2 regions of the Streptomyces sp. NPDC031474 genome follow, and region 1 is predicted to be linked to the other one. Evidence: predicted binding sites of a transcription regulator. Region 1 holds the regulator's gene; the other holds the start of a gene.

Region 1 (14,665 bases):
GCAGGCTCAGGAGTTGGCAAAAGAGCAGGGTTGGACGGGCTCGTTGGCATACGGGCGGTTCTTCGTCGGCGCTGACTTCATCATCGACCCAACGAACGTGCAGGCGAGCAAGACCCTACTCGAAGCCGGGATGTTGGTGGAGAACTGCGACCCCAAGTTCAAGGTTCCCGAGGGATACGTCACGAAGGACGCGCAGGCGAGCGGCTGCGTGCTGACCAACTACCTCGTCGATCCTCTAAACCAGTAGGTAGACATGAAACTCGGGAAAGCACTCACCATCGGTGTCACACTCGCCGCGTTCACGGCGGTCGCGGGGTGCGGAAGCAACGACGCCAAGAGCAAGAACAGCGGGAGCGAAAGCCCAGCCGCCAGTTCCTCCGGCAGCACCGGGCAGGGCGCGGGCGGCGGCCTGCCCAAGGCGGCGGACCTGGCGTCCATCGCGTACTACGTGAACAAGCACACCCCCTGCCTGGACCTCAAGACAGGAGCCGACTACGACGCCAACCACGACGGCGACAAGACCGCGTGGGGCGCCGACGAGGCGGCGGCCCCGTCCTGGGGCATCAAGGAACGGGGCGTGTGCAACGACGGATCCAATGACCCCGTCGCCCTCCTGTCCGTGGCAGACATGAAGAAGTTCCAGACCGCGGCCAAAGCGCACAACGAGAAATTCCTGGTCGGCCAGGACTTCGCGGTCATTCCGGTCGGGAGCCAGGCGATCCAGGAACTGCGGAAGTCCGAGCTCCTGTTCCTGACCTGCGATCCGAACTTCTCGGCGCCGAGCGGTTTCCAGAAGTCTCCAGGCCTCGTCGACGGCTGTGTGCTGAGCGACTACTTCGACGGCTGACCCCGCACATCGAGCTCCTGCCCCTGCCCACGCGTACCCCGAAGGAAGACAGATGCATCCGCGCAACGCACTGAGCCGTCGAATACGGAAAGCCGGTGTGGCCGCCCGTGCCGGCCTCTTCGTGGTGCTGGCGCTGATCGCCCTCACCCTGGCCGCGCCGAGTTCGGCGTACGCGGACTTCTCCTGCAGCTTCACCGGCGACGAGAGCTACCACATGGACTCGCCGGGCAGTAACGGCGAGGGCATCATGCCCGCTGTCGTGCAGTGGAAGGACGGCGGCGGCTCCGAGAACCTCGGCGACGAGAAGGGCACGGTCAGGGGCGCCTTCAAGGTGGAGCCGGACCAAGCCCAGCGCTACACCCTGTACGAACTGAACGGCATGCGGGGCCTGAACTGGTCCATGACCTTCAAGGGCAAGGGCGACGCCTCCGAGGACAACGGCACGTGGGGCAGCGGAGCCGATTCCTGCAAGGTCATGGCCTATGTCAACAACGGCATAGCTGACGCCGTCTTCTACGGCACCAAGGTGCTCACCCGGTTCTCCATCTCCATCAAGGAGATGGCCTCCAACCCGAGCCCCTTCTCAGGCCTCTACACCGGCCGCGACAACGTGGTGACGACCCTCCGCGACAACGTCCTGAAGCCCGCCCTCACGGTCATGATCCTGCTGGTCGGCCTCTGGGTGTTCACCAAGTGGCGGAAGGGAGACATGCGTGAGGTGTGGGCGGGAGTCTCCTGGACCGCCCTGACCGTGATCGCCGTCATGGCATTCCTCACCGGCAACAACTACGACAAGGTCGTACAGAGCTCGGACGAATGGATCGCCAGCGCCAACTCCGCACTCAGCTCGACCGTACTCGCGGGCGTGTCGGGCAAGATGCAGAGCCCCTGCGATCTGCCCAACAACGGCAAGGACCTGCCCGGAGAGGTAGGCCTCCGGTTGTCGAGCTGCGCCATGTACGACACCCTCGCCTTCCGCCCCTGGGCCATGGGCCAGTTCGGCGATGTGGGCGCGAACTGCATCTTCAGGAAAGACAGCAACGGAAAAGTCTCCGGCACGGACGGGACCTGCACTTTCAGCAGCGACACCAAATACGTCTGCTACTGGGGCGAGAAAGGCACGCCCCGCTGCGGGGACCTCCGCGTGCGCCAAGCGGTCGCCCAGTCCTGGACCAACGTCGATGACCAACGCGGGGACGACAGGCCGGACGGGGACAAGTTCAGCGACTGGGAGAAGATCCGCATCGAAATCGCCGGCGGCGAGGATGTGCCGGACAAGAAGCTCTACCCGGTCGCCTTCAACGACTGGGCCGGCAAGAACGCCACCGACCGGGTGGGCATCGCCTTCTACTCCCTCGTGGCCGCCTTCATCGTCGGCGTGATGGTCCTCGCGCTCAGCGCGCTCACCCTCCTGTGGCACGCGGTCACACTGATCCTGATCATGCTGTTGCCGCTGGTCGCCACGCTCGGCATCCACCCCTCCCAGCAGAAGCTGCTGAAGAGCTGGCTGGAGACGTTCATCCACAGCTTCGTGCTGCGCGCCGGCTTCGGCGTGATCCTGACCGTCCTGCTCGTCCTCTACCAGATGATCCTGCCCGCGCAGATCGCCCTCGGCACCCAGCTGCTCATGCTGCTGCTGGTCACCGTCGCCGTCGTGATGATGCTGAAGAAGCTTCTCGCCGGGAACTTCACCCCGCAGGTCGCGGGCGGCGAGGACACCCTCGGCATCCGGGACGGCGCGAACGCCACCTTCGACAAGGCCGCCGTCATGGCCCCGGGCCTCGCCATCGGCTCGGCCCGCGCCAGCGGCCGCGTCGCGGGCACCACCGCCAAGGGCACGGGCCGCGCGGCCGGCAGCACGCTGCGCGGCGGCGCCTGGGCGGTGGACAAGTTCGCCAACAAGGGCCGGGGCCGCGCCGCACTGCAGAAGCGAGGCTGGCTCGGCCAGTCCAAGCAGGAGCAGCGGCAGACCGCGTACCGGTCGGCGGAGGGGGCACGTGAGGCCCAGGAGGCGAGAAACCGCCCGCCGGAGGAGCAGGAGGCCCAGTCGCCTCCCACCCCCAGGCGCGGCCGCCGGGTCAGCGACTCGGGCGCCAAGCAGGCCCCGCAGCAGTCCACGCCGCCGGCCGAGTCCCGCCCGGCTCCCGCGCCGCAGTCGCAGCCGTCGGCACCACGCCCTCGGCCCGCCCCGGCCGAGGCGCCGCCGGCGCCGCGGCAGCAGACGCCCCCCGTGGCCCCGGCGCCCCCGCCGCCCCGGGACCCGCGTGGCCCCAGCGGCCGCGTCTGACCCCGCCCCCTGCCCGTAAGCAGCACCAGAGGAGCCACCCATGCCCGTCCTGACCGCCGACCGCACCCCCGACCAGTTGGTCGCGGAACTGGAGCGGCTCGTCGAGGTGGACTGGCCCACGGTGTGGGCGGGGGTGCCGGACGACGAGGAGAAGCGCTCGCACTGGTGCGCGGGGTTCGGCTGGCGACCGCTGTGGTTCGAGGCGGGCCAGTGGGTCCGTACGGCCCAGGGCGCCCGCCTCCACCTCGCCTCGGTGGCTCCCGCCCGCCCGGTGACCCGCGTCGAGCACGCCCTGTGGTCGGTCCGGGCGGGCGCGGCGGCGGAGAACGAGTCCCTGATGGCGCTCGCCGCCGCCAAGTGGCCCGCGTACGTCACCGCCGTCCAGGCGGTGCTGAGCGTGCCCACCTGGTCCGGCGACTGGGACACGGCAGGCTTCCCCGACTCACCCGGACGCGGGTACTGGCGGGACGCGGAGTGGCGAGGGGTCCACCGCGACCCCTACCGGCTGGCGGTGTGGTCCTTCCGTACGCCGGGAGCACCGCTGTTCGTGCTCAAGGCGAACCTGGCGGCGGGTACGGCAGCGGGCTGGGGCCCGGGCAGTGCGACGATCTCCCTCGCCTGCCACGGGCCGGCCGACGCCGAGGACGACGGCCCCGGCTGGCTGTTGTGACGACTGTGCCGACGACCGAGACGAGAGACTGATCATGGGCCTCACTTCTGGACCTCAGGACCGCACCCCGCAGGAGCTGGTCACCGAGCTACGCGGACTGACCGACGTGGACTGGCCGACCATCTGGTCCGGCCCGCCCCTCCCGGGCCAGGGCCTGGACATGTGGTGCGCCCAGTTCGGATGGACTCCGCTGAGCTTCGAACGGGTGCTTCAGGTACGGACCGACACAGGGGGAGAGTTCGTCCTCAACGCCTCCGGCGGCAGCTGGGCTCCTGTGGACAGCGTCAGTCACTGGGTCTGGGGAGCCGGCGCGGAGACCGCCGCGGACAACCCCGCCGTTCTGGAGGCGGCGGATCGTGCCTGGCCCGTGTACCTGACGGCCGCCTGCTCCGCGCTGGGGGAGCCGAGCTGGGAAGGGACCTGGGAGGCTGACGACTTTCCCGAGTCGCTCGGCACGCACCCCCTGGGCTCACGCGAATTCCGGCTCACGCGGAAGAACCCCTACCGGCTGGCCTATTGGATGCCTCGAGAAGGCGCTGGTCCGCTGGCCGTCATGGTGATCGCTCTGGCCTCGGGAACCGCCCAAGGACGCTATGCAGGTGCGGCGAACATGACCGTGAAGTTCTATCCGCAACCTGTTGAGATCGGAGAGCTGTGAGCGCACCACACATACCCCAGGACGTCGAGCTGCTCGCTATCCGTCTGGCGCAGGAGGAGGCAATCCGCACCGCAGAGGCGAGAACGCTGGAGGGCGCCGAAGCGATCGCCGACCGCTTGCGTGACGAAGCCGCGGCACAGGGCCTGCACGTCAAGGAGTACATCGAGACCCTGACCAAGGACGCACAGGGCGTGCAGCCCCCGGAAGGCACCAGCCCCACGAGCGCCTTCTGGTCGTTCGGCATCGAGGACGAACGCGCGCCGAAGGGCTGGCTGGACAACCGGTACATCGCAGAAGCTTGGGCCAAGCTGCAGAACGTGCAGCAGCCGGGCTCGGCCCAGACGCTCGAAACCTCGGCGGCAGGGCGCAGACTGAACGAAATGCACCTCTGGGAGACGGAGGTGCTCGATGCACTCGGCGGCAGCCAGGAGGGCTTCACCACGGACTGGACGCGTCAGTGCTGGGGCGACCTCTCCGAGACCTATGCCGCCGCAGCGAAGGGCCCCGTCGTCGTCTTCGCCCAGTACGCCGACACCCGCTCGATCCTCTACAACCGCGAGCTCCCCACCCTCCACCCCAACGAGAACGTCGGTCTGGACAACATCCACTTCGCCTACGAGGCTCCGCAGCCGTGGCCGAAGGAGACGCGGGCCGAGGTCGGCACCGACGCCGCGCGTGCGCAGCTTCAGTACAACGATCCGACCAAAGCGCACTACGTCGACCCCAAGACGTACCCGGACCAGGACCCCACGGCCCGCAAGGCCGCCCTGGAGTCGGAGTTCGCTTCGGTGACGGCCGAACGCAGCGAACGCGCGGCCGAGAAGAAGGCAGAGCAGACGACCGGTAAGGCGGCCGAGGCAGAACAGACGCAACAGGAGGGGAAGGCGGAACAGGCAGAGCAGGACGCACCCGCACCCTCTGCCGCCGTCCCGTTGTGGCAGGTCGGTTTCACTCCCAAGCCGGTCCTCATCGAAACCGGATCGTCGGGCCCGGGCGCCGCCTCGACGGCACCGCCGACGCCCGACCTCCAGAAACAGACAACAGGACCGGGACTGGGATGAGCGCGAAGGCGAGCAAGAAGCAGATCCCCAAGCCTCGGCCGAAGCCGAAGACGGCCCAAAAGCCCCAACAGAGCACCCCCGGAGCACAGCGCCCCACCGCCCCGCTACCCGGCCTCCGCCGTCTCCTCCACCAGGACGAGAACGACCCCTGGGCGGTCAAGCTCCTTCCGCGGATCGTCTTCGGCCTCGCCGCCGCCTACACCCTCTTCGCCATAGCCTCCGAGAGCGGCTCCGGCTTCGTCACGGTCTGCGCCCTGATCCTCGTCGGCGCGGTGGTCTGGCTGCTCCGCCGGCGCGCGCAGCTCCTCCTGGGCCTCGGCTCGACCATCCTCTCCGCCGCGTTCACCGGCTACTTCTCCGCGGTGGGGGACTCCGTCCGCGCGTCCACCAGTGCGACCGTCACCGGCCAGGCCGCCTTCGGCTACTGGGCCCTCGCCGGCATGGCACTCCTCGGCGCGTGGATGGTGAAGGATCATCCGGGCCGACGCGGCGTCACTGTGCTCCTCGCGGATGTGATCCTCGTCATCGCGTCCGTCGTCGGGATGTTCCTGCCAGAAGCAGGCGTACCGGTCGGTTTCCTCGCTGTGATCGCGGTCCTGGCGCTGCGCGGAAGCACCGCGAAAGCGGTTGTGGCCCGTTCCCGCCGGGCACTGGGCCGCCTGCGGCCGCGCAAAGCCACTGACCCGACGGACAGTTGAGGCTCGTGTGAACTTTTCGTCTCGTCACTGTGCCAGATCGGCACATGCTTTGCAGATGCGTTGCACCTGGTTGACGGGTCGTTCTAGAGTCCCCTCCGATCACGGATCACCACGGGGGACAACACACATGCGTATGGCCAGCCATACGGTGCTGCACGCGCGCCCTGCGCGCGGGCCGGTACGAGGGTCGACGGCGGGTGCCCACATACCCGACGCCGCCCTGCCCTGCCAGCGCCGACCGGACGTCTTCCAGCACCCGCTGCTGGAGGCGTCGACGGACATCCCGGACAGCTCTCCCCACACCTCACCCGAACAGCGCCACCAGCACCTGGTCCTGCTGCGCACCGCCCGCGACCTGTGCGCTTCCTGCCCGTTGTGGGCGGAATGCCTCCAGGACGCCGTCGCCCACGCCGAGCCCTACGGCTACGCGGCCGCGACCACGCTGGAAGACCGCCGCTGGATCCGCCGCGCCCTCGCCATCGGCGACCCGAACGGCAATTTGCCCACCCACCCCACGGACGGCCCCGCCTCCGCAACCGGCACCGGCACCGGCACGAGCTCCGGCACCGGCTCGGGCGACACCTCCCGCCGACTGCTCCGGCTGCGCTCCCGCACCACCGACGCCGCCGCCCGGCACGCCGCCGAGCGAGGCCTGCCCGAACTGGAGCAGGTCCTCGACGCGTTCGACGCCCGTCAGGATCAACTAGCCTCCTACCAGCGGCAGTTGCCCGCGATACCGAGGCAGTTGCACGAGCACACCGCCGCACAGTCACCCCACAGCGACAGACATCCCCACCCGCACGCACACCCGGAAAGCAGGAGCGAGGACATGGCAGCGGCCGAGTCCGGGCAGCGGATCGCCTTCTCGTACGAGGATCCCGCCCAGGCCGTACGACAGGCTCTGCTGGCCCCCCTGGTCCGCTCCGCCCTGCCCACGCTCGACAGCCTCGAGCAGCTGGTCACGATGCTGGCGAGCGTGCCCGGCGGCGACATCGCCCCGGAGCTGCCGGAGAACCTCCGCGCCGTACGCAAGGCGGTGGAGGCACTGGCCCCGCCCCCCGAGGACGCCGGCCGGCGCTCCTCCGGTCCCACCGCACCCACCACCGCCACCGCCCCCGCCACCGGCACCGGCAGCCCCTTCCGCGCCCTGACGGGCTCGGTCTCCGTCGAACTCGCCACCACCGACCCGGTGGCGGCCCTGCGCCGCGACTTCCTGGAACCGCTGCTGCGCGAACTGGCCTCCTCCCTCGCCAACATCGAGAAGGTGGCGACCATGCTGGCCGCGACCTCGGACGGCGACGAGGTCCTCCTGGAGCCGATCCGCGCCGCGCTCCAGGGCATCCGGGCACGCCTCCCGCACCCGACTACCCCTTCCGGGGGAACGACCGCAGGCACCGCCCGCCAGTCCACCCCCCTCCCGGCTCACGCGGCCGCCCCCAGCATCCGAGCTGCCGTGGAAACAGCCGTGTCAACGTTTCCCGGCCCTTTCTCCGCCCGCGACGTCCTGCGCGCACTCCCGCCCGGCATCTACGGCGACCCGTCGAAAACGATCAGTAACGTCCTGTCCGCGCTGGTCAAGTCGGGCCGCCTGCAACGCCTCGCCCGCGGCACGTACGCTCGCACCGTGGACGTCGCCATGGACGTCACCGCGGACGTCCCCGATCAGGACGAGGCGAAGAGCGCCTGAGCCGGACCCGTGCCGGACCCGAGCGAGAAGGAACCGAGACCCCCGATGACCGAACCGACGCCGCCGCCTTCGCCTCCCGCCACGGCGGACGCCCAGGTGCACGTCTTCTCCCCCAACGCCGGCCTGATCGACGGCGTCCCGGTCACCGCCCCGCCCTACGGCGACATCCAGGACGTGGTCCTGTCGATCCTCCAGCAGCGAGCCCAACAACTCGGAGCCCCCACCCCGGCCACGATCACCGACAACCGCTACGGCGGCGCGATCCGCCTCCTGATCCACCCGGACGGCACAACAGAACAACTGGGCTGAACGGCTTCGACTTCCGCCTGGACTTCCGCTTCGGATTCAGCCCCGCTTGGGCCCGGTGATCGCCTCACCGACGACGAATCCCTTGGCGGGGCCTTGGGGACGGGAGCTCGCCTGGCAGAAGTCGACCTTCAGCAGAGGCCCGGAGGGCGAGTGCCTCTACCTCGCCCCCACCCCCGACGGAACGATCCGCCTCCGCGAGAGCGACACCCCGGACGTCATCCTGTCCACCACCCAGGAAACCCTCGCCGACCTCCTGCGCCACCTCAGGGCGCGCTGACCTCGTCGATGTCGGCCAGAACCGCACGAGCCCTCTTGATGTTCATCTCGATAATCTTGCGCTCGAATTTGCGCGGTTCACGCGCATAGCGGGCCTTACCCGCTTCGGAGGTGAAAGCGGTGGCCGGAACAGCGTCCTCGCCGGGCGGAATGAACTTGGGAATCTCTTCGAACGCCGCAACGGCATAGGCGACGGCTTTGCGCAGCTTGTGGTGCTCCGACTCGGGCGTGTTGAGGAGCTCCACACCCGCAGACTCGGAGATCCGGAAGGCGACATCGGCGAATTCCCCCGGATCGATGATCTTCGACGGTTCCGCACCGCCGAACGCGGGCGGAGGAGGCGGGGTCTCCTCCGCCATGCGAAAGGTGAATCGCCGGGTCGTTCCGCACTGCCGACAATCGCCCTCGTACACCGCCACGATGTCATCACCGTGCTGTTCCAGGCGGTGTCGGCGCTCGAAGTCGCCGGATCCGCACTCACAGGCGTGAAGGTCCATGTACAGATGCGCTTCGGACGATGAGCGTGCTGTCAACATGACATGATCCTAAGGGCTGTTCGACGATTTCACAGGTGAAGGCACGGGGGAGGAACATCACGTGGACGGGGCGGTCACCGACGCACAGATGCAGGCTCAGCAGTCACGGTTGATCGCAACGGCCGAACGTGAACTGAGCGCCGTGGCGTCCGTCGTCCTGGGAGAGCGGTTCGGTTCGTTCGACCGGCTCGAGACGGAGGACCTGCGCTTCGTCCTGGTGGACGCACAGGGCAGTTCAGCGAACTTCCTGGTGGATGCCATTCCCATGGAGACGGGCGTGATCGCCGGCACGGCGGCGAACACGACGTCGGACCACTACATCGTCCAGATATCCGACCGTCTCCCGGTCGAGCAGCTGACTCGGGTCCTCGCCCATGAGATCGGGGAACTCATCGCCGTACGCGACCGCTCCGGCCAGGGATTGGCACCGGTGCGCGAGAGTCTGTTGGACCAAGGGGCCGAAATCGGTGACCGACGTGAGCTGTCGAGCCAGGACCACGGTGTCATCGGCGAACTCAACTGGCTTGCCGCCCGAGCCTCCGATCTGGAATTCCCGGAGCAGCAAAGGGCCGAGTCCCGTGCCGAACTCTCCGCGCTACTGGACCAATGCGGTATGCGTCCAACGGCCGCCATCACGGAGCCGGACACCTACAACGCTGAATTCAGGGCAGCTCAGATACGACTCTTCGCATCCGCGGAATTCCTCTCCTACGACGCCGACAGCCTCGTCGACGCCCTCGCCCGCCCCATAGAACAACTCCCCCCGGCCGACGCCACCGCCCTCCAGGCATCCCGCGACGCGGCCCTCCGTGCCCAACGGCAGGTCGAGGCGTTCATCGGCCGGCGTGACGTCACCATGCCCCTCCCCGGCTACGACCAGAACGGTCTCCCCCTCCCCCGCGACCAGTTGGCACCCGCCGCCGCGCAGTGGGCGGAGTACCGCGCCCAGGTCAGTCAGCGCACCGTGCAGTCGCTGGCGGGGCAGCTCGCGGCCGGGCGGTTCCCGTTGCGCCAAGTAGTCATCGGCGGCGGAGCAAGCCTCACCGGACGCAGTCCGGACGCGCTGCTCATCGACGGCGTCGGCCGGTGGCACCTGGACCCCGGTGCCGGCATCGTCCAGTCCGCCGACCAGGACCGCGATCTCGCCCAGTGGATGGGCGTCGACCCGTACGCGGCGGTCGAGGATCCCAGACACCGCATCTCCATCCACGCCGTCCGCGTCTGGGAGGACCAACTCGCCACCCAGGGCGACCTGGTGAACGGCCACGCCCGGCTGCGCCTCGGCCGGAACGGCGAACTCCTCGCCGAAGTACGTCCGTTGGGCGAGGATGGCAAGGAGAGCGCGACTCCCCTCTGGGTGGCCTGCGACGGCACGCCCAGCATCGCCACCGGTCTGACCCCGGAGGTCGTACCGGGCATGCCGCGCGGCGACTTCGCCGTGGAGAGCCGCGCCGAAGCCGTACGGCTGATCGGCGACCGGCTCCGGGAGCTGGAGGGGCAGGGGACGGCCGGTGCGGGCGCGATGCGCGCCTGGCTGACGCAGGCCGAGCGGGGCGGCGCGGACACCCGTACCGTGCTCGACGCCCTGAACTCCCCCGCGTCCTCGGCACTCAGGGACGCCCTCACGGCCGGTCTGGAGCCCGACGCCGCCACCCGCATGGGCAACTGCTTCACCGCCCTCGACTCGACCCGGAAATGGGAGTCGGCACGTGAGGCCGCGCCGGGGCGGGCGCTGCTGGGCGACGAGGTCGCCGAGAGCCGTTTCGACGCCCACGCCGCCAAGGAGTGGATCGTCGTGGGTTCGGGCGGAACCGCCGTCGCCAACGCGGAGATCATCCTGATCCAGAACCGCGAGGCCCACGTCACGATCATCGGCTCGAAGCCGCCACCGGCACTCCAGCACCAGGTCCAGTTCCCGGCGATGCAGGAGAAGTACGGGCACGGCGAGAACGGCGAGAAGCGGCTGTCCTTCGTCGAGGCCCGCGTCGGCGCGATCGAAACCTACCAGGACGACCAGGGCGTCACCCGCTTCCAGGTCCCCTACGCCGACCAGGACACCAAGGAGCGGCACGTGGCCCGCGGCGACGGCTACGTCACCAGCCTCGGCCGCACCAACCCGCTCCCGCCCGCCCTCCAGGACCTCGCGAACGAGGTGCGCGACCGGGGCGGCGAGATCTCCGGGGACCTGCTGTTCGACAGGGACGACCAGTACATCGGCTACGGCCTCACCTTCGCCGTGGACGGCCACGAACACCGCGTCGACGTGGACGGCGCGGCCTCCTGGCAGCTCCCGCGCGAGGTATTCGCCCCGGAGACGGGAATCCAGGGCGAGCTGAACCGGATGGGCGTGCGCGGTCTGCCGTCCGAGACCGGCAACGCGGCCCCCGGCTTCTCTCCGATCGCCCGCCAGAGCGCCCTGCGCGCCCGCGCCGTCGCGGCGGCAGCGGCCGGCGACGAGAGCGCCGTACGACGGACCTCGACCGTCCCTGAACGCTGGCGTCGCCCAGAACAGAGCCAAGTCAAGGAGACAGCGACCGCCCCGGTCCCCACCCCCTCCGTCCCCGGCTCCCACCTCTGGCAGCTGGGCATGCCCCAAGGCGCTACGACCCGACCGGCGGCCCCCGCCCGGCAACCGCAGCAACAGCCGCCCGCCCACGAACCCCCGACCCCGACCCCGACCGTCGGCATGGGCGACTGACCGGCCGTGAACAACAGCGAAGGGGCCCGGAGTCGAAACTCCGGGCCCCTTCCCATATACACCTCAGTCGGTACACCTCAGTCGGTGCGCATCAGTCCGACGACTGCTGCCGCTTCGGCCGCCACACCACCAACGCGCTGGTCTGCTGTACCTCCTGGTACGGCACCAGGTCCCGTCGGTACGACGCGTGCACCGCCGCCTCGCGCTGCTGCATCGCCGCGGCCGCGCCGTCCAGCGCGGCCTCCATCTCGGCCACCCGGGACTGCAGGGCGGCCACCTGGTTCTCCAGTTCGATGATCCGCTTGATGCCGGCCAGGTTGATGCCCTCGTCCTGGGACAGCGCCTGCACCGTGCGGAGCAGTTCGATGTCGCGGGCCGAGTAACGTCGGCCCCGGCCGGCGGTGCGGTCGGGGGAGACGAGGCCCAGGCGGTCGTACTGGCGCAGCGTCTGCGGGTGCAGGCCGGAGAGCTGGGCCGCCACCGAGATGACGTAGACCGGGGTCTCCTCGGTCAGTTCATACGGCCCACGAAAACTGTCACTGCGCCGACGGCCGTCCATCACTCTCAGGCTCCCTTCGCGGCCTCGAACAGCTCCTCCCGCGGGTCCTCGCCCGCGGTCGCCTCGCGATACGCCTCCAGCGCGTCACGAGCCTTCCCCGACAGGTCCTTCGGGACACTCACCTCCACGGTGACCAGCAGGTCGCCGCGGGTGCCGTCCTTGCGGACCGCGCCCTTGCCCCGCGCCCGCATGGTACGGCCGTTGGGCGTGCCGGGCGGCAGTTTCAGGGTCAGGGACGGTCCACCGAGCGTCGGCACCTTGACCTCGCCGCCGAGGGCCGCCTCCGTGAACGTCACCGGCACGGTCACCGTCAGGTTGTCGTCCTTGCGGCCGAACACCGGGTGGGGGTCGACGTGTACGACGACGTAGAGGTCGCCGGACGGGCCGCCCCGCTCGCCGGGTGCGCCCTTGCCACGCAGGCGGATGCGCTGCCCGTCCGTCACCCCGGCCGGGATGCGGACCTGCATGGTCCTGGAGGACTTGGCGCGCCCGCTGCCCTTGCAGTCCAGGCAGGGATGCTCGGCGATGAGGCCGCGGCCCTTGCAGTCGGGGCAGGGGTCGGTGAGGGAGAAGCCGCCGCCGGAGCCCCGCGCGACCTGGCCGGTGCCGACACATGTCGGGCACACCCGCGGCGTGCCGTTCTTGTCGCCCGTGCCGGAGCACGCCTTGCAGGGGGCCTGCGAGGACATGCGCAGCGGGACCGTCGCACCCTCGATGGCTTCCGTGAAGGTGAGGGTGACCTCGGTGTCGATGTCCTGGCCGCGCCGGGGCTGGGTACGGGTCGTGCCCGGGCCGCCGCGGTTGAACAGGCCGCCGAAGACGTCCCCGATGCCGCCGCCGAAGCCGCCGGAGGCCCCGCCGGTCTGGGCGCCGCCTCCGAAGAGGTCGCCCAGGTCGAAGTTGAAGGAGCCGCCGCCCGCTCCGGGGCCCGGGCGGAAGCCGCCGTTGCCGAAGAGGGCGCGTGCCTCGTCGTACTCCTTGCGCTTCTTGGGGTCACCGAGGATGTCGTTCGCCTCGGAGATCTCCTTGAAGCGCTCCTCCGCCTTGGCGTTGCCCTTGTTGGCGTCCGGGTGGTACTCGCGGGCGAGTTTCCGGTACGCCTTCTTGATCTCGGCCTCGGTGGCGTCCTTGGGGACGCCGAGGACCTTGTAGAAGTCCTTCTCAATGAAGTCCTTGGTGCTCACCCTCGACGTCCCTCCTCTCGTGTAGTCACGACGATCGCCGCAACGATCGCGTCAAGCTCAGCCCTCGTCCGGGCCACCGCTCTCCTTGTCGTCCGCCGCCGCCGTCTCGGCCTCGTCGGCCTTCGTGGGCTGCGCGCCGGGCTGCGGTTCGGCCACGGCCACCCGCGCGGGGCGGATGGTTCGCTCGCCGATTCGATACCCAGGCTGCAGAATCGCCACGCACGTCGTCTCGGTGACGTCGGGCGCGTACGAGTGCATCAGGGCCTCGTGGATCGTCGGGTCGAAGGGCTCGCCCTCCTTGCCGAACTGCTGCAGGCCCATCTTGGCGGCCACGGTCTCCAGCGATTCCGCGACGGACTTGAAGCCGCCGAGGAGTTCGCCGTGTTCGCGCGCGCGGCCGATGTCGTCGAGCACGGGCAGGAGCTCGGTCAGGAGGTTCGCGATGGCGATCTCCTTGACCGCGATCCGGTCGCGCTCGACCCGACGGCGGTAGTTCTGGTACTCGGCCTGGAGGCGCTGGAGGTCCGCGGTGCGCTCGCCGAGCGCGGTGCGCACCTGGTCCAGCTGGGCCACCAGACCGGCTGTCTGGTTCGCGTCCCCGGCCGGGGCCGCCCCCTCCGCCGAGGCGGAGGAGGGGGCGGCCTTCGGCTCGGCGTCTTCAGGGGTGGCGCCGGAGGGGACGTCGGGCTTCTCCTCGAAGCCCGGGGTCTCCTCCGTCACGCGGCACCGTCCTTGCGCTCGTCGTCCACGATCTCGGCGTCCACGACGTCGTCGTCGGCCTTGGGGGCCTCGGCGCCGGCGGACGCGCCACCGGCGGCCTGGGCGCCCGCGTCGGCGTACATGGCCTGGCCGACCTTCTGGGAGACCGCGGCGACCTTCTCGGTGGCCGTGCGGATCTCCGCGGTGTCCTCGCCCTTGAGCGCGGCCTTCAGCTCCTCGACGGCGGCCTCGACCTCGGTCTTGACCTCGCCGGGGACCTTGTCCTCGTTGTCCTTGAGGAACTTCTCCGTCTGGTAGACGAGCTGCTCGCCCTGGTTGCGGGCCTCGGCGGCCTCGCGGCGGCGGTGGTCCTCGTCCGCGTACTGCTCGGCCTCCTGGCGCATGCGGTCGACCTCGTCCTTCGGCAGCGAGGAGCCGCCGGTGACGGTCATCTTCTGCTCCTTGCCCGTGCCCAGGTCCTTCGCGGTCACGTGCA
Region 2 (14,665 bases), on a different contig from region 1:
CGGTCGCCGCCCCGGACGGGGAGTTGCTGCCTGGCGGACTGCTGTTCCGCGGGCTGCTGCGGGGCGGCGCTCATCGGACGATCCCCGTCGTCGTGGACTCCAGGGACTGTCGTAGCTCGCTGCGGAGTTCCGGGGTCAGGACATGGCCGGCGCGGCCCACGAAGAGGGCCATGTGGTACGCCACCACGCTCATGTCGCAGTCGGCGGAGCCGTGCACGCCGAGGAGCGAGCCGTCGCTGATCGACATGACGAAGAGGCTGCCCTCGTCCATCGCGACCATGGTGTGCTTGACCCCACCGAAGGCGATGAGCTTGGCGGCGCCGACGGTGAGGCTGCCGATGCCGGAGACGATGGTGGCGAGGTCGGCGGAGGAGCCGCGTGGGCCGGAGGGTTTGATCTCGCGGGACTGGCGTGCCTCGTCGTTGCGGCCTGGGTCCGAGGAGAGCAGGAGCAGGCCGTCGGAGGAGACGACGGCGACGGACTGGATGCCGGGTACCTCCTCCACGAGGTTGGTCAACAGCCAGTGCAGGTTTCGGGCTTCACTGCTCAGTCCGAAGGTACTGGGCGCGGTCAACTGCTTGCCTCCTCGACTGTGCCCCCCGTGTCTTCTTCGGCGTGTGCGTGTGCTTCTTGAGCTCTTTGCGGTGTGTGCGGCGCCGGAACTGTGTTCTGGCCCGTGCGTTCTGCCATTTCCGCTTCCACGTCGCGGTAGCCGGCCTCCGCACCCCTGCGGAAGCCGCCCAGACGGCGGCGGAGGGCGTCCGCGTCGACGGAGCCGGTCCGCTGGCGCGGGGTGTGTGCGGGTGTCGTGATCTTGGGGGTGCGCTTGGGGAGGCCCTTGTCGGTGAGGGCGTCCTCCGGGGCGCGCGCGTGTTCCGCCTCGGCTTCGCCATCGGCCGATTCGTTCCCGTACGCACCGGCCGTACTGCTTTCGTCGCCGGCTGCGGACGGCCCTTGTGAGGCGTTCTCGCCGTCGACGACCGCGGGTTCGGCGGCCCCTGGTTCGGGGGTTCCGGGTTCGGGGGCTCCGGGTTCGTAGGCTCCGGGTTCGGCGGCTCCGGGTTCGTAGGCTCCGGGTTCGGGGGTGGCAGTGGTCTGCTCCCCCGCCGTTGCGTCCGGTGGGGACGGCAGCAGCAGTTCCATCGTCGTCTCGGCCAGGGTCTCGACCGGGGTGTCGACCGGGGTCTGCGACCTGCGTACCGCCTGTTCCGCCAGGGCGACCAGGGGATCCGGCTGCTTCGAACGGCCGGGCAGGACATTGGAGTTGGCCTCCGCGTCCGCGCCGGGCAGGGTGAACGCCTGGGCGGTGGCGGAGGCCGGGGCCGTCGACGGGATGGCGGTGGTGGGGGCGGCGGCGAGGAGCGGGGCAGGCAGGACGACGACTGCCGCCACCCCGCCCTGCTTCTGCTCGCGCAACCGCACCCGCACCCCGTGCCGGTGGGCGAGCCGGGCCACCACGTACAGGCCGAGGCCGAGGCCGTCCTCGCCCTCCTGGTCGTACGGCGTCTCCGGGTCGAACTCGGCGAGGCGGGCGTTGAGCCGCTCCAGGCGGTCGGCCGTGATCCCGATGCCCTCGTCCTGGACGGAGAGCATGACCTCGCCGTTCTCCAGGAGCCAGCCGGAGACCTCGACGGGCAGGTCGGGCGGGGAGAACGAGGTGGCGTTCTCCATGAGTTCGGCCAGGAGGTGGGAGAGGTCGTCGGCGGCGAAGCCCGCCACGTGGGCGTGCGGGGGCAGCGCCGAGATACGGACCCGCTCGTAGCGCTCGATCTCGCTGACCGCCGCGCGGACCACGTCCACCAGCGGGATCGCGCCCGCGTGCTGCTGGACGTGTTCCGTGCCGGCCAGGACCAGCAGGTTCTCGCTGTGGCGGCGCATGACCGTGGCGAAGTGGTCGAGCTTGAAGAGGGTGGCCAGGCGGTCCGGGTCCTGTTCGCGCTCCTCCAGGCCCTCGATGACGGCGAGTTGGCGCTCCACGAGGCCGAGGGTGCGCAGGGCGAGGTTGACGAAGGTGCCGCTGATGCTGTCGCGCAGGCCGTCCAGCTTGGCCGCGGAGTCGGCGAGTTCGGCGCGCAGTTCCTCGCGGGCGTCGGCCATCCGCTGGCGCTGGCCGACGAGGTGCTTACGGTCGGACTCCAGGGTGCTGACGCGCTCGTGGACGGCCACGGCGTGCTCGTGCAGCGCGTTGACGGAGCGGACGACCTGGGCGAACTCGTCGTTGCGGCCGGTGAACCGGACCGGTTCCTCGGCCGCCGGGTTCTCGGCCTCGGCCAGCCGCGCCGATCCCCGGCGCAGCACGGACAGCGGGCGGGTGAGGCTGCGGGCCAGGCCCGTGGCGACGACGACCGCCAGCAGCATCAGGGCCCCGAGGAGGGTGACCCGCAGCTCCAGGTCGGTGACGTCGTCGTCCCGGAGCTGGGCGAGGTCCTCGGTGCGGTGGTTGTACAGGGAGGACTCGACGCCGCGCATCAGGTCGACGCGGGCGGAGAGCGCGGCGTCCAGCTTCTTGACGCCGGTGTCGAGTTCTTTGCCGCTCAGCGTCGGCTGGTCGGTGAGGGAGGCGAGGTAGGCCTCGGCCGTGTCGACGTCGCCGCCGGTGACGGTGGAGTCGTAGGAGGACACCGCCTCCTGGGGCGCGCCCTCCCGGAAGTCGGCGAGGGCCGCGTCGGAGCGCAGCCGGGCCTGCTGCGCGGCGGCGGTGAGGGCGTCGCGCTGCTTGGTGTCGGCTTCGGTGGAGACCTTCTCGGTGGTCGTCCGGCCGGTGACGGGGTCGTAGTCGGTCTCGGTGGTCGTCGGCACGTTGAGCGCCGCGAGCAGCAGTCCCCGGGCCGCGGAGGCCTGCTGGACGGCCGTGTCGAGCTCGGCGAGGGCGTATGCGCCGGAGCCGGCCCGCGGCGGCATCTGCTCGGCCAGCCGGTCGACGAGGACGTGGAGGGCGGCGACGGCCTCGGAGTACGCCTGGTGCGCCTGGAACGCCGTGCTCTTGCCGGTGAGGGCCGACTGCCGTACGGAGGGGACGGCTGCGAGGGCCTTGCGCAGCGCTTCGGAGACGTCCGTCCCGGTGGTCAGCTCGCGCGTCTGCCGGTCCACGCGGGCGCTGCCCTGCGTGGAGGGCGCCTTGGACTTGGCGCGGCCGGCCGCGACGTAGGCGGTGACCTCGTCGCGTTCGTCCGCCAGGGACTGGGCGAGGGCGACGGCGTCCTGGGTCTGTTCGGCGAGGGTGACCAGGTCCTGGGAGTCCTTCAGCTGCCCGGAGGCGGCGAGGATCGAGGGGGTGCCGGCCCCGGCGACGGCGGCGGCCACCACGGCCACCGCGACGATCAGCCGGTTGCGTACGTGGGTGGGGCGGCCCTTGCCGACAGGGGTGCGCTCCGCGCCCCCCTCGGAGGCCGTCTGCCTGCCTGTACGCCGAGGCCGCGTCTTCTGCACCGGTGCTCGCATTCCTGACTCGTGCTCCATGGGCCGGATGTGTCGCTCCGTCAACTGGTGCGTACGTCCGGTACGGTTCCCGACCCTCCCAGTGCCGGTGGGCAGGGGTCGCGCATCGGTTGTCCCGCCACCCGAAGGAGTGAACATCGGAGGGGAGTTGGCGGGCAAGTTCCTCTGGCGTGTGCAGGGGCCTTGCCCGGCAGGCCGGTTGGACGTGGGCGGCGGGCTTTGACAGTATTCGCCGCCACGCCTTCCCGGAGTGCTTCATTCCTACCCAAAGCAGGCGTCTGACCTGCGGCGGTACGGCTGTTCGGCGCGCGATGCCAGCCTTTTGCGAAGGCTGTGAAGGGGTCGTGCAGACTGGCCGAATGCGTACGGAACTTGTGTCGGAGGCCGGCGATCGGGCCCGCCCCAACGAGGACTTCGCGGGTATCGGACTTTCCGCCTCCGGACAGGGCGGTTCGCTCGTCCTCCTGGACGGAGTGACGCCGCCGCGGGGCGGCGCGGGCTGTCTGCATTCGGTCCCCTGGTTCACCGCGCGATTGGGCGGCGCGCTGACCGAACTGACCGTTTCACTCCTGGATGTTCCGCTGGCCGAGGCGCTCGCCCTCGCCATCGCACGTACCGCTGGGGCCCATTCCGAAACCTGTGACCTTTCTCACCCACGCACCCCACAGGCCACAGTGGCCCTGGCGCGCTGGTCGCCGGAGACGGTCGAGTGCCTGGTCCTGTGCGACGCGACGCTGCTGCTGGCGTCGCCGGGCGGCACGGTGACCGCCGTCCAGGACGACCGGCTGGCGCGACTGCCGCGCGCGCTGCTGAGCAGCGCCGAGGTCGTCGACGGCACGCTGCGCAACAAGGAGGGCGGGTTCTTCACGGCCGCGGCCGATCCCGCGGTGGCGGCCCGCGCGGTGACCGTGACCGTGCCGCGCGCCGAGGTGCACGCCCTGGCCGCGCTGTCGGACGGGGCCACCCGCTGGACGGAGCTCTTCCGCGAGGGCGACTGGGCGGCCCTGTTCGCGCTCCTCCGCAAGGAGGGTGCGGGGGCGCTGGTGGAGCGGGTCCGGGAGCTGGAGCGGGCGGACGACGGCGCCGGGCGGGCCTTCCTGGGCTGGGCGAAGACGCATGACGACGCGACGGTGGTGCGCGTGGAGCTGTGAGGCGGGGAACGCCGAGGCGTGGGAGTTCCCGTGAGGCGGTTACGGCCGCCGGCTCACTTCTCCATGCCCCGGTTCAGCTGCTGCAGCAGGCGGGCCAGCTCGCCGACCTCTGCGCGGTCCCAGTCGGAGAAGTGGCTGACGTACCGCTCGCGGCGGGCGTTGCGGACCCGCCGGACCCGGGTGCGGCCCTCCTCGGTGAGGTCGACCAGCCAGGCGCGGCCGTCCGCGGGGTCCGGCTCGCGGGCGATCAGGCCGAGTTGCTCCAGGGCGCGCAGCTGGCGGGACATGGTGGCCTTGCCGACGCCGATGTAGGCGGCGAGTTCCGTGGCGCGCCGGCGGCCGCACTCCTCCAGCCGGACGAGGAGGCCGTAGGCGGCGGACTCCAGGTCCGGGTGGACCTCGCGGGCCATCTCGCCCTGGTTGGCGCGGGCGCGGCGCAGCAGCACCGTGAGCTCCCGCTCCAGGGACAGGAACTCGCGGTCGTCCCGCTCCACGCCGCGCGACGACGCGTCGCCGCCCGTCTCCCTGCGGTCCCCACGGTCCTCGTGGTCGTCGCGGTCCTCGTGGTCGTCGCGGTCCTCGTGGTCGTCGTGCACGTCAGCACCCCTGATGTTCGCCGGTCGCTGCCTTCGGTGCAGCTCTTCAGTATTTCGCAGGCACAGGCCAGGGGCGGTTCCCAGGCCCGCTTCAGGCATGGCGAAGGCCCGGGTCTCCCTCACGGAACCCGGGCCTCGCCTTTCCCGCAGCGTCCGTCACGCCGCCACGGGAACCTCCGGCGTCGCGCCGTTCGTGGCGGGCGCGAGCGCCAGCTCCAGGACCTGACGGACGTCCGTGACGGCGTGGACGTCGAGCTTGTCCAGCACCTCCGCGGGGACGTCGTCCAGGTCGGGCTCGTTGCGCTTGGGGATGATCACGGTGGTGACCCCGGCCCGGTGCGCGGCCAGCAGCTTCTGCTTCACGCCGCCGATGGGCAGGACCCGGCCGGTCAGGGAGACCTCGCCGGTCATCGCCACGTCGGTACGCACGAGCCGGCCGGACAGCAGGGACGCGAGGGCCGTCGTCATGGTGACGCCGGCGCTCGGGCCGTCCTTCGGGACCGCGCCCGCCGGGAAGTGGATGTGCACGCCCCGGTCCTTCAGGTCGCCGACCGGCAGCTCCAGCTCGGCCCCGTGGCTGCGCAGGAAGCTGAGCGCGATCTGCGCCGACTCCTTCATCACGTCGCCGAGCTGACCGGTCAGGGTCAGGCCCGCCGCGCCCGTCTCCGGGTCGGCCAGCGAGGCCTCGACGTACAGGACGTCGCCGCCCGCGCCGGTGACCGCGAGGCCGGTGGCGACGCCGGGCACGGCGGTCCGGCGCTCGGCCGGGTCCTGGGCGGACTCGGGCACGTGGTGCGGCCGGCCGATGAGGGCGCGCAGCTCCTCGTCGGTGACGGTGAACGGCAGCTTCCGCTCGCCCAGTTCGTGCTGGGCCGCGACCTTGCGCAGCAGTCGGGCGATGGACCGCTCCAGGGTGCGCACGCCCGCCTCGCGGGTGTACTCGCCGGCGAGCTTGCGCAGCGCGCTCTCGTCGAGCGTGACCTCGTCCTTGTCCAGGCCCGCCCGCTCCAGCTGGCGCGGGAGCAGGTGGTCGCGGGCGATGACGACCTTCTCGTCCTCGGTGTAGCCGTCGAGGCGGACCAGCTCCATGCGGTCGAGCAGGGCCTCCGGGATGGCTTCCAGCACGTTGGCGGTGGCGAGGAAGACCACGTCGGACAGGTCGAGCTCGACCTCCAGGTAGTGGTCGCGGAAGGTGTGGTTCTGCGCCGGGTCCAGGACCTCCAGCAGGGCGGCCGCCGGGTCGCCCCGGAAGTCGGAGCCGACCTTGTCGATCTCGTCGAGGAGCACCACCGGGTTCATCGACCCGGCCTCCTTGATCGCCCGCACGATCCGGCCGGGCAGCGCGCCGACGTACGTGCGGCGGTGGCCGCGGATCTCGGCCTCGTCGCGGACGCCGCCGAGGGCGACGCGGACGAACTTGCGGCCCATGGCGTGCGCGACACTCTCGCCCAAACTGGTCTTTCCGACGCCCGGCGGGCCTACGAGCGCGAGCACGGCGCCGCCGCGGCGGCCGCCGACCACGCCGAGGCCGCGCTCGCCGCGCCGCTTGCGCACCGCCAGGTATTCGGTGATCCGCTCCTTCACGTCCTGAAGGCCGGCGTGCTCGGCGTCCAGGACCGCCTGGGCGCCCTGGATGTCGTACCGGTCCTCGGTCCGCTCGTTCCACGGGAGTTCGAGGACGGTGTCCAGCCAGGTGCGGATCCATGAGCCCTCGGGCGACTGGTCACTGGAGCGCTCCAGCTTGTCGACCTCCTTGAGGGCGGCCTCGCGGACCTTCTCGGGCAGGTCGGCGGCCTCGACGCGGGCGCGGTAGTCGTCGGACTCCTCGCCCTCCTGCTCGCCGTTGAGCTCGCGCAGTTCCTTGCGGACGGCCTCGAGCTGACGGCGCAGCAGGAACTCGCGCTGCTGCTTGTCGACGCCCTCCTGGACGTCCTTGGCGATGGTCTCGGCCACGTCCTGCTCGGCGAGGTGGTCGCGCAGTTGGGAGGTGGCGAGCTTCAGACGGGCCACCGGGTCGGCGGTCTCCAGGAGCTCCACCTTCTGTTCGGTGGTCAGGAACGGCGAGTAGCCGGAGTTGTCGGCGAGCGCGGAGACGTCGTCGATGGCCTGGACGCGGTCGACGACCTGCCAGGCGCCGCGCTTGCGCAGCCAGGCGGTGGCGAGCGCCTTGTACTCCTTGACGAGGTCGACGACGTGGCCGGGCAGCGGGTCGGGGACGCTCTGGTCGACCCGGGTCCCCTCGACCCACAGCGCGGCGCCCGGTCCGGTGGTGCCGGCGCCGATCTGCACCCGCCCGCGGCCGCGGATCAGCGCGCCCGGGTCGCCGTCGGCCAGTCGGCCGACCTGCTCGATCGTGCCGAGCACACCCGTGCTCGCGTAGGTCCCCTCGATGCGTGGCACCAGGAGTACCTGGGGCTTGCCGGGTGTTGAACGGGCGGCGGCCTGGGCGGCCTCCACGGCGGCGCGCACGTCGGTGTCGTTGAGGTCCAGCGGAACCACCATGCCGGGGAGCACGACCTCGTCATCGAGGGGCAGCACGGGCAGGGTGAGCGGTGTGGACGTCGAAGCCATGATCTCCCCTTAGGCAGTCAAGTTGAGCTATGCCGACTCAATGCGCGGGCCGCTTCGAATGTTCCCCGGGATCGCGCCCGTTCGCTGTGGGCGATCACGGCTGTCGGCGCGGGGGCGGCGCGCCTACCGTCATCGAGTAATAGCCGAAAGCGTATGACAGTCCTTACGGGAGGTCGTTGTGGAGCGGATCGTGCGGGCCTGGGTGGACGGCTGGGTCGTGTCGCGGGGGGCCGCGCCGCCGGTGGACGAGCCGTGGGGCTGCACCATCGACGTGGGGATGGGGACCCATCACGTCACCCGGCATGTCCTCGGCGCGACGAACGACGCCGTCGAGGAGGCGGACGTGCGGAAGGCGGCGGGCGCGGTGACCGGGGCAGGCGTGTGGCTGAAGGTGTTCACGGACCCGGCGACGGTCGGGGCCTGGCTGGGGCCCAGGTGGTGGGTCGATCCCGAGCCCGGCTATCTGATGACGGCCGCGCTCACGGACGTCCCGCCCGGCCCGGTCCCCGACGGCTACCGGCAGCGCACCTGGTCGATCGGCGGAGTGACCCGCACCATGATCGCCGCCCCGGACGGTTCCCTGGCCGCGCGCGGGCAGATCGCCCCGACCGGTGCGACGGCGGTCGTCGACCAGATCGAGACGTCCCCCGCGCACCGCCGCCGCGGCCTCGGCGCCCTCGTCATGCGGACGCTCCAGCGCGCGGCGGTCGACCAGGGCGCCCGGACCGGCGCGCTGGGCGCGACACCGGAGGGGCGGGCGCTGTACGAGTCGCTGGGGTGGCGCGTCGAATCGCTGTTGACCAGCGCGAAGTTCACCGGGGACAGGGGGGACACACAGGGGTGACGTCCGGCGGTCACAGGGGCGCACCCTTCGGGCGCGCACGACCGGGCACGCCCCTTACGCCCCCGCCCCGTACCCCGTCCACTTCCGGCATTCACCCCGAAGCGCCCCTTCGCTCCGACCACAATGCGCTTATGACCGATGACTGGAAGCGACGTCTCGACGCCCTCCACGCGGAGCTGGTGCGCCGTGACGACCCCGTCGCCTGGGTGACGGAGGCGGACGCGGTCGAGGCCTCCCGGCGTTATCCGCACATCGCGCTGCGCGGGCCCGTCTTCGGCATCGCCGTGCAGGACCCGGCCGCCGCGGAGCAGGGCTGGCGCCTGCTGAAACCGGTGGTGGACAGCATGCCCCAGCAGGCCCGGGACGGCCTGAACTCGCACCTGTGGTTCAAGGCGAAGGACGGCACCGACGATCCGGCCGTCCGACGCGAGCTGCTGGCGGCCGTGGCCCTGCTGGAACGGGCCCCGGCCGACGAGGTGGAGGCCCTGGGCGTGCGCTACCGGGTGGTGCGCGGCGACGAGTTCGCCCGGACCGGCGACGACGGCCTGGAGCCGCCCCGGCCCACCGACCCCGAATCCGCGGCCCTTTCCTGGGAGGACCAGGGCGCCTGCCCCTCACCGGACGTGGGCTACGTCCTGGACCCCGACCGGGACGAGGGCCCGATGGCGGGCGCGCTGCGGCTGGGCCTGCGCGACTTCACGTACACGGGCGCCCACTTCCCCGCCGAGGTGCGCGCGGACTCGGAGCGGGCGACCAGGACGCACCCGGACGTGGTCAGGCTGCCCGTGGGCTTCTCGGTCGCCGAACGCGACGACTCGGGCTGGACCCCGTGCGGCTCCCTGTCGGCGACCCCGCACGAGGCGCGCCGCACGCTGTACGAGGGGATGGCCCGCGTGTGGGCGATGCTCTACCGCTTCGACGAGCGCAAGAAGGCCCTGTACGGGCGGGCCGCGGAGGCCTTCCGGGCGGCCGGCCGTGCCGACGAGGCGCGCGTGGAGGGCCGTCTGTTCCGGATCTGCCGCGTCGAACGAATGATCCGCCTGGGCCCGGACGGCCCCGAGCCGCCCCGCCCGTCGGACGCCGACGAGTACGGCCCCATGAAACTCCACCCGACCCTGCACGAGGACGGCACGGTCAAGTACGACGACTGACCACGGGGCGGGCGCTCTACGCGGTTCGTACGGCCGTCGCGGGCAGGGGGGTTCGGGCGGCCCACCGTCGTACCCACGGCCAGGTCCCCACCCCTATCGCCAGCGCGATCAGGTGGCCCCAGTTCGTCATCGGGTCGGTGAAGGCGATCAGGTCCTGAAGGAGCATCCCGCCGAACGCGGCGAGCAGGGGCCAGCGCAGCCAGGGCCTGAGCAGCCCCGCCAGGGCGCCGACGCTCGCGGCGACGCCGAAGCTGATGCCGTAGTCGAGGCGGTGCAGCGAGCTGTGGGGCAGCCGGCCCGCGAGGACGGCCAGGCCCACCGGGACCTCGGTGGCGAGGGTGGCCAGGACATGCCCGAGCAGGAAGACGACGGCCGTCCGCACGCCGCCCATCCGCCGTTCCAGGGCGCTGAGGACGACCAGGAAGCCGAGCGTGAACGGCGAGGCGAAGCCGCCCGCCACCCACAGCGCGCTGCCCAACAGCACCTGCACCGGCGTCTGCCACAGATGCGCCACGTCGGTGCTGGAGCCCTGCTGCAGGGCGCTCACCAGGCCGGGGTCGGCGTGCTCGGCGAAGAACGAGGTGACGGCGAGGACGGCGGCGTACCCGAGGGTGAAGGGGACGGGGACCCGGAGCCGGGGGCGCGGGACGGGGCGGGGGCTCGCCTCGGGCGGTGGCCCGACGGTGCGGGGAACGCGCTGGCCCGGGATGCCGTCCAGCAGCCCGGAGACATCGGGCAGGGACGGGCTCGTGACCGGTGCCGTGCTGTCCACCTGACGCGCTCCTTCCGTTTCACCCCACCCTTCGCGGCGCCCCCGCCCGCTGTCTGTGACCGACGCCACGCCTGAGTCGATTCACAGAAACATCTGAGGGTTCTCTGGGCTGTTTCTCATCCGTTCCAAGCCCGCGCCGAACCTGCTCGGATCTTTTTCCGAACACTCGTACGTCAACCCCACCCGTCACGCTCACCATTCCCTCAACAAACCGCCAGGAAGGTGCCAGGATGGACCGATGCCCATCCCGTACGACATCCCCGACGCACCCGAAGTCCTGGACCGTCGCGAGGGCCCCTATGGCGAGGTAGTCCTGCGCAGACATGGGGAGTTGCTCCAGATCATCGCCAACGGCTGCTTCCTGATGGACACATCGGACGGCCGCTCGGAGCGACTGCTGGTCGACGCCGCGCTGGCCGCCCTCGGCCCCCGCCCCGACGGCAGTCCCGCGCCCGGACTGCTCCTCGGCGGCCTGGGCGTCGGCTTCTCCCTCGCGCACGCCGCCGCCGATCCCCGCTGGGGCGGCGTCACGGTCGTGGAGCGCGAACGCGCCGTCATCGACTGGCATCTCGACGGCCCGCTGGCCGCCGTCTCCGGGTCGGCGATCGCCGATCCCCGGACGAAGATCGTCGAAACGGATCTGCTCGATTACGTCAATGAGACATGCGACACGTTCGACGCGGTATGCCTCGACATCGACAACGGGCCCGGCTGGACGGTCACCGAGGGCAACGAGAGCCTGTACTCCGCGGCCGGACTCGCAAGCTGCGCACGGGTGTTGAGACCTGGTGGAGTACTCGCGGTGTGGTCGGCCCGACCCGATCCGGTATTCGAGGGAACCATGGGGAATGCCGGGTTCCAACAGGTGCGTACCGAAGAGATCCCGGTTGCCCGAGGCGTGCCGGACGTCGTGCACATCGCCGTCCGACCTGGATAGCAAAGGCGAGGTGACTCCGGGTACGTTGCATCCCTGACGCCGATCATTTACGCGTCAACCGCAGTCATGCGCAGAAAAGGGATCACCCCACTGGTCCCGGAAAGCACACTCAGGGGCGGGCGATGGAGCAGACACACACCTCGCACAACAACACGACGACGGCGACTCCGGGAGCGCAGCGGCGCGTCCTGGTGGTCGAGGACGACCCGACGATCGTCGACGCCATCGCGGCCCGCCTGCGCGCCGAGGGATTCCTCGTGCAAACGGCGGGTGACGGCCCCGCGGCCGTCGACACGGCAGAGGCCTGGCAGCCCGACCTGCTGATCCTCGACATCATGCTGCCGGGCTTCGACGGTCTGGAGGTCTGCCGTCGTGTGCAGGCGTCCCGTCCGGTGCCGGTGATGATGCTCACCGCGCGCGACGACGAGACCGACATGCTGGTCGGGCTCGGCGTGGGCGCCGACGACTACATGACCAAGCCGTTCTCGATGCGGGAGCTGGCGGCGCGCGTGCATGTGCTGCTGCGCCGGGTGGAGCGGGCCGCGATCGCGGCCACCACGCCCCGCAGCGGGATACTGCGGCTCGGCGAGCTGGAGATCGACCACGCGCAGCGCCGGGTGCGGGTCCGCTCGGAGGACGTGCACCTCACGCCCACCGAGTTCGACCTGCTGGTGTGCCTGGCGAACACCCCGCGCGCGGTGCTCTCCCGTGAGCAGCTCCTCGCCGAGGTCTGGGACTGGGCGGACGCCTCCGGCACCCGCACGGTCGACAGCCACATCAAGGCGCTGCGCCGGAAGATCGGCGCCGAGCGGATCCGCACGGTGCACGGCGTGGGCTACGCGTTGGAGACCCCGACGCCATGAGCTCCGGGCCGGACGGACCGAGAAGCCCCGCTCCCGGGTCAGGGGAGCCCTGGGGCGGCGTACGCCCGTTCTCGATCAAGACGAAGCTGGGTGCGCTGGTCGTCATCTCGGTGCTGATCACCACCGGGCTGTCGATGATCGCGGTGCACACCAAGACGGAGCTGCGCTTCATCACGGTCTTCTCGATGATCGCCACACTGTTGATCACGCAGTTCGTGGCGCATTCGCTCACCGCGCCGCTGGACGAGATGAACACGGTGGCCCGGTCGATCTCGCACGGCGACTACACCCGCCGGGTCCGCGAGAACCGCCGTGACGAGCTGGGCGACCTGGCTCAGACGATCAACGTCATGGCGGACGAGCTGGAGGCCCAGGACCGTCAGCGCAAGGAGCTGGTGGCGAACGTCTCGCACGAGCTGCGCACGCCCATCGCGGGCCTGCGCGCCGTCCTGGAGAACGTGGTCGACGGCATCGCCGAGGCCGACACCGAGACGATGCGCACGGCCCTGAAGCAGACGGAGCGGCTCGGGCGGCTGGTGGAGACCCTGCTGGACCTGTCCCGCCTCGACAACGGCGTCGTCCCGCTGCGCAAACGGCGCTTCGAGGTGTGGCCGTATCTGTCCGGGGTGCTGAAGGAGGCCAACATGGTCGCCTCGGCGCGCGCCACGATGGGCTCGGGCGGCAACCACACGCGCACGGACGTCCATCTGCACCTGGACGTCACCCCGCCGGAGCTGACCGCGCACGCGGACCCGGAGCGCATCCACCAGGTCGTCGCCAACCTGATCGACAACGCGGTCAAGCACAGCCCGCCGCACGGACGGGTGACGGTGAAGGCGCGGCGCGGCCCGCTGCCGGAGTCGCTGGAGCTGGAGGTCCTCGACGAGGGCCCCGGCATTCCGCGCTCCGAGTGGCGCCGCGTCTTCGAGCGGTTCAACCGCGGAGCCGTCCGCCGGCCGCACGGCCCGGGCAGCGACGGCGGCACGGGACTGGGGCTCGCGATCGCCCGCTGGGCGGTCGATCTCCACGGCGGCCGGATCGGAGTGGCCGAATCCGAGCGGGGTTGCCGGATTCTTGTCACTCTTCCGGGAGAGTAATCCGCCCCAAGTTGACGTAAAGTTCGAAGCGGAGCCGCAAGATCCATCGGCGTTCGCGCAGTCGGACAGGTGTGATCAGGCAGTGGACCGCCGCAGGTCGGCACCGGTCCCGCACGCTCGGCGTGCGCGACCCGCATCAGCACACCCTGGTGACGCACAACCGCGCTTGTTTCCCGCCATTTCCACCCCCGAAACACGCTTTCCGATGTGACTTACACGACGATGGGCCAGCCCGGCCTGACCTTCCCCCTCTTGGGGGCGTAGCCTTTATTCCCGCTGTCCATCACCTTGTGAAGCGGAAGAGGGCGGTTGCCGCCGTGTCGCCACAGTCCCCCAGTAACGCATCGAGCATCTCGACCGACGCAGACCAAGCGGGCAAGAATCCCGCGGCCGCGTTCGGACCGAACGAGTGGCTCGTCGATGAGATCTATCAGCAGTACCTCCAGGACCCGAATTCGGTAGACCGTGCCTGGTGGGACTTCTTCGCCGACTACAAGCCGGGGGCCGCCGCGCCCTCGGCTCCGGCGGGTACTGCGGCCGCGGGGGCCGCAGCGACCACCTCCACGCCCCCGGCGCCCGCCGCCCCGGCAGCCCCGGCTCCGGCGGCCTCCGCCGCTCCCGTGCCGGCCCCGGCCGCCGCCCCGAAGCCCGCGCCCGCCGCTCCCGCTCCGGCGAAGGCTGCCCCCGCGGCCAAGCCGGCCGCCGCCGCGAAGGCCGCACCCGCGACCGAGGCGCCTGCGGGCCCGGAGTTCGTGACGCTGCGCGGCCCGGCCGCCGCGGTCGCCAAGAACATGAACGCCTCGCTGGAGCTGCCCACGGCCACGTCCGTGCGCGCGGTCCCGGTGAAGCTGCTGTTCGACAACCGCATCGTCATCAACAACCACCTCAAGCGCGCCCGGGGCGGGAAGATCTCCTTCACGCACCTGATCGGCTTCGCGATGGTGCAGGCCATCAAGGCCATGCCGTCGATGAACTGGCACTACGCGGAGAAGGACGGGAAGCCCACCCTCGTCAAGCCGCCGCACGTCAACTTCGGCCTGGCCATCGACCTGGTGAAGCCCAACGGCGACCGCCAGCTCGTCGTCGCCGGCATCAAGAAGGCCGAGACGCTGAACTTCTTCGAGTTCTGGCAGGCCTACGAGGACATCGTCCGCCGCGCCCGCGACGGCAAGCTGACGATGGACGACTTCACCGGCGTCACGGTCTCCCTGACCAACCCCGGCGGCCTCGGCACCGTCCACTCCG

What was found. The regulator HspR, encoded in region 1, represses chaperone genes until heat shock. The targets are predictions, from matches to a motif close to TTGAGNNNNNNNNNCTCAA.
Region 2: a site for HspR is predicted at 7,779-7,797, ahead of lon (endopeptidase La). Genes of this name have one in related genera too.

What each region holds. Positions count from the first base shown of each region.
Region 1 is NZ_JBVIJX010000006.1:432,294-446,958, forward strand. Features, by position in the region: gene ACZ5SK_RS15015 (hypothetical protein) at 1-247, shown strand, start outside; gene ACZ5SK_RS15020 (hypothetical protein) at 254-847, shown strand; gene ACZ5SK_RS15025 (hypothetical protein) at 900-3,134, shown strand; gene ACZ5SK_RS15030 (hypothetical protein) at 3,175-3,804, shown strand; gene ACZ5SK_RS15035 (hypothetical protein) at 3,839-4,462, shown strand; gene ACZ5SK_RS15040 (hypothetical protein) at 4,459-5,523, shown strand; gene ACZ5SK_RS15045 (hypothetical protein) at 5,520-6,221, shown strand; gene ACZ5SK_RS15050 (WhiB family transcriptional regulator) at 6,355-7,908, shown strand; gene ACZ5SK_RS15055 (hypothetical protein) at 7,954-8,217, shown strand; gene ACZ5SK_RS15060 (DUF397 domain-containing protein) at 8,300-8,494, shown strand; gene ACZ5SK_RS15065 (hypothetical protein) at 8,481-9,029, opposite strand; gene ACZ5SK_RS15070 (hypothetical protein) at 9,091-11,727, shown strand; gene ACZ5SK_RS15075 (heat shock protein transcriptional repressor HspR) at 11,819-12,286, opposite strand; gene dnaJ (molecular chaperone DnaJ) at 12,292-13,470, opposite strand; gene grpE (nucleotide exchange factor GrpE) at 13,528-14,190, opposite strand; gene dnaK (molecular chaperone DnaK) at 14,187-14,665, opposite strand, start outside.
Region 2 is NZ_JBVIJX010000015.1:94,180-108,844, forward strand. Features, by position in the region: gene ACZ5SK_RS30505 (DUF742 domain-containing protein) at 1-74, opposite strand, end outside; gene ACZ5SK_RS30510 (roadblock/LC7 domain-containing protein) at 71-574, opposite strand; gene ACZ5SK_RS30515 (sensor histidine kinase) at 571-3,441, opposite strand; gene ACZ5SK_RS30520 (hypothetical protein) at 3,798-4,589, shown strand; gene ACZ5SK_RS30525 (MarR family winged helix-turn-helix transcriptional regulator) at 4,643-5,083, opposite strand; gene lon (endopeptidase La) at 5,342-7,756, opposite strand; gene ACZ5SK_RS30535 (GNAT family N-acetyltransferase) at 7,935-8,600, shown strand; gene ACZ5SK_RS30540 (DUF5954 family protein) at 8,732-9,751, shown strand; gene ACZ5SK_RS30545 (rhomboid-like protein) at 9,768-10,523, opposite strand; gene ACZ5SK_RS30550 (spermidine synthase) at 10,762-11,460, shown strand; gene ACZ5SK_RS30555 (response regulator transcription factor) at 11,583-12,323, shown strand; gene ACZ5SK_RS30560 (sensor histidine kinase) at 12,320-13,420, shown strand; gene ACZ5SK_RS30565 (multifunctional oxoglutarate decarboxylase/oxoglutarate dehydrogenase thiamine pyrophosphate-binding subunit/dihydrolipoyllysine-residue succinyltransferase subunit) at 13,738-14,665, shown strand, end outside.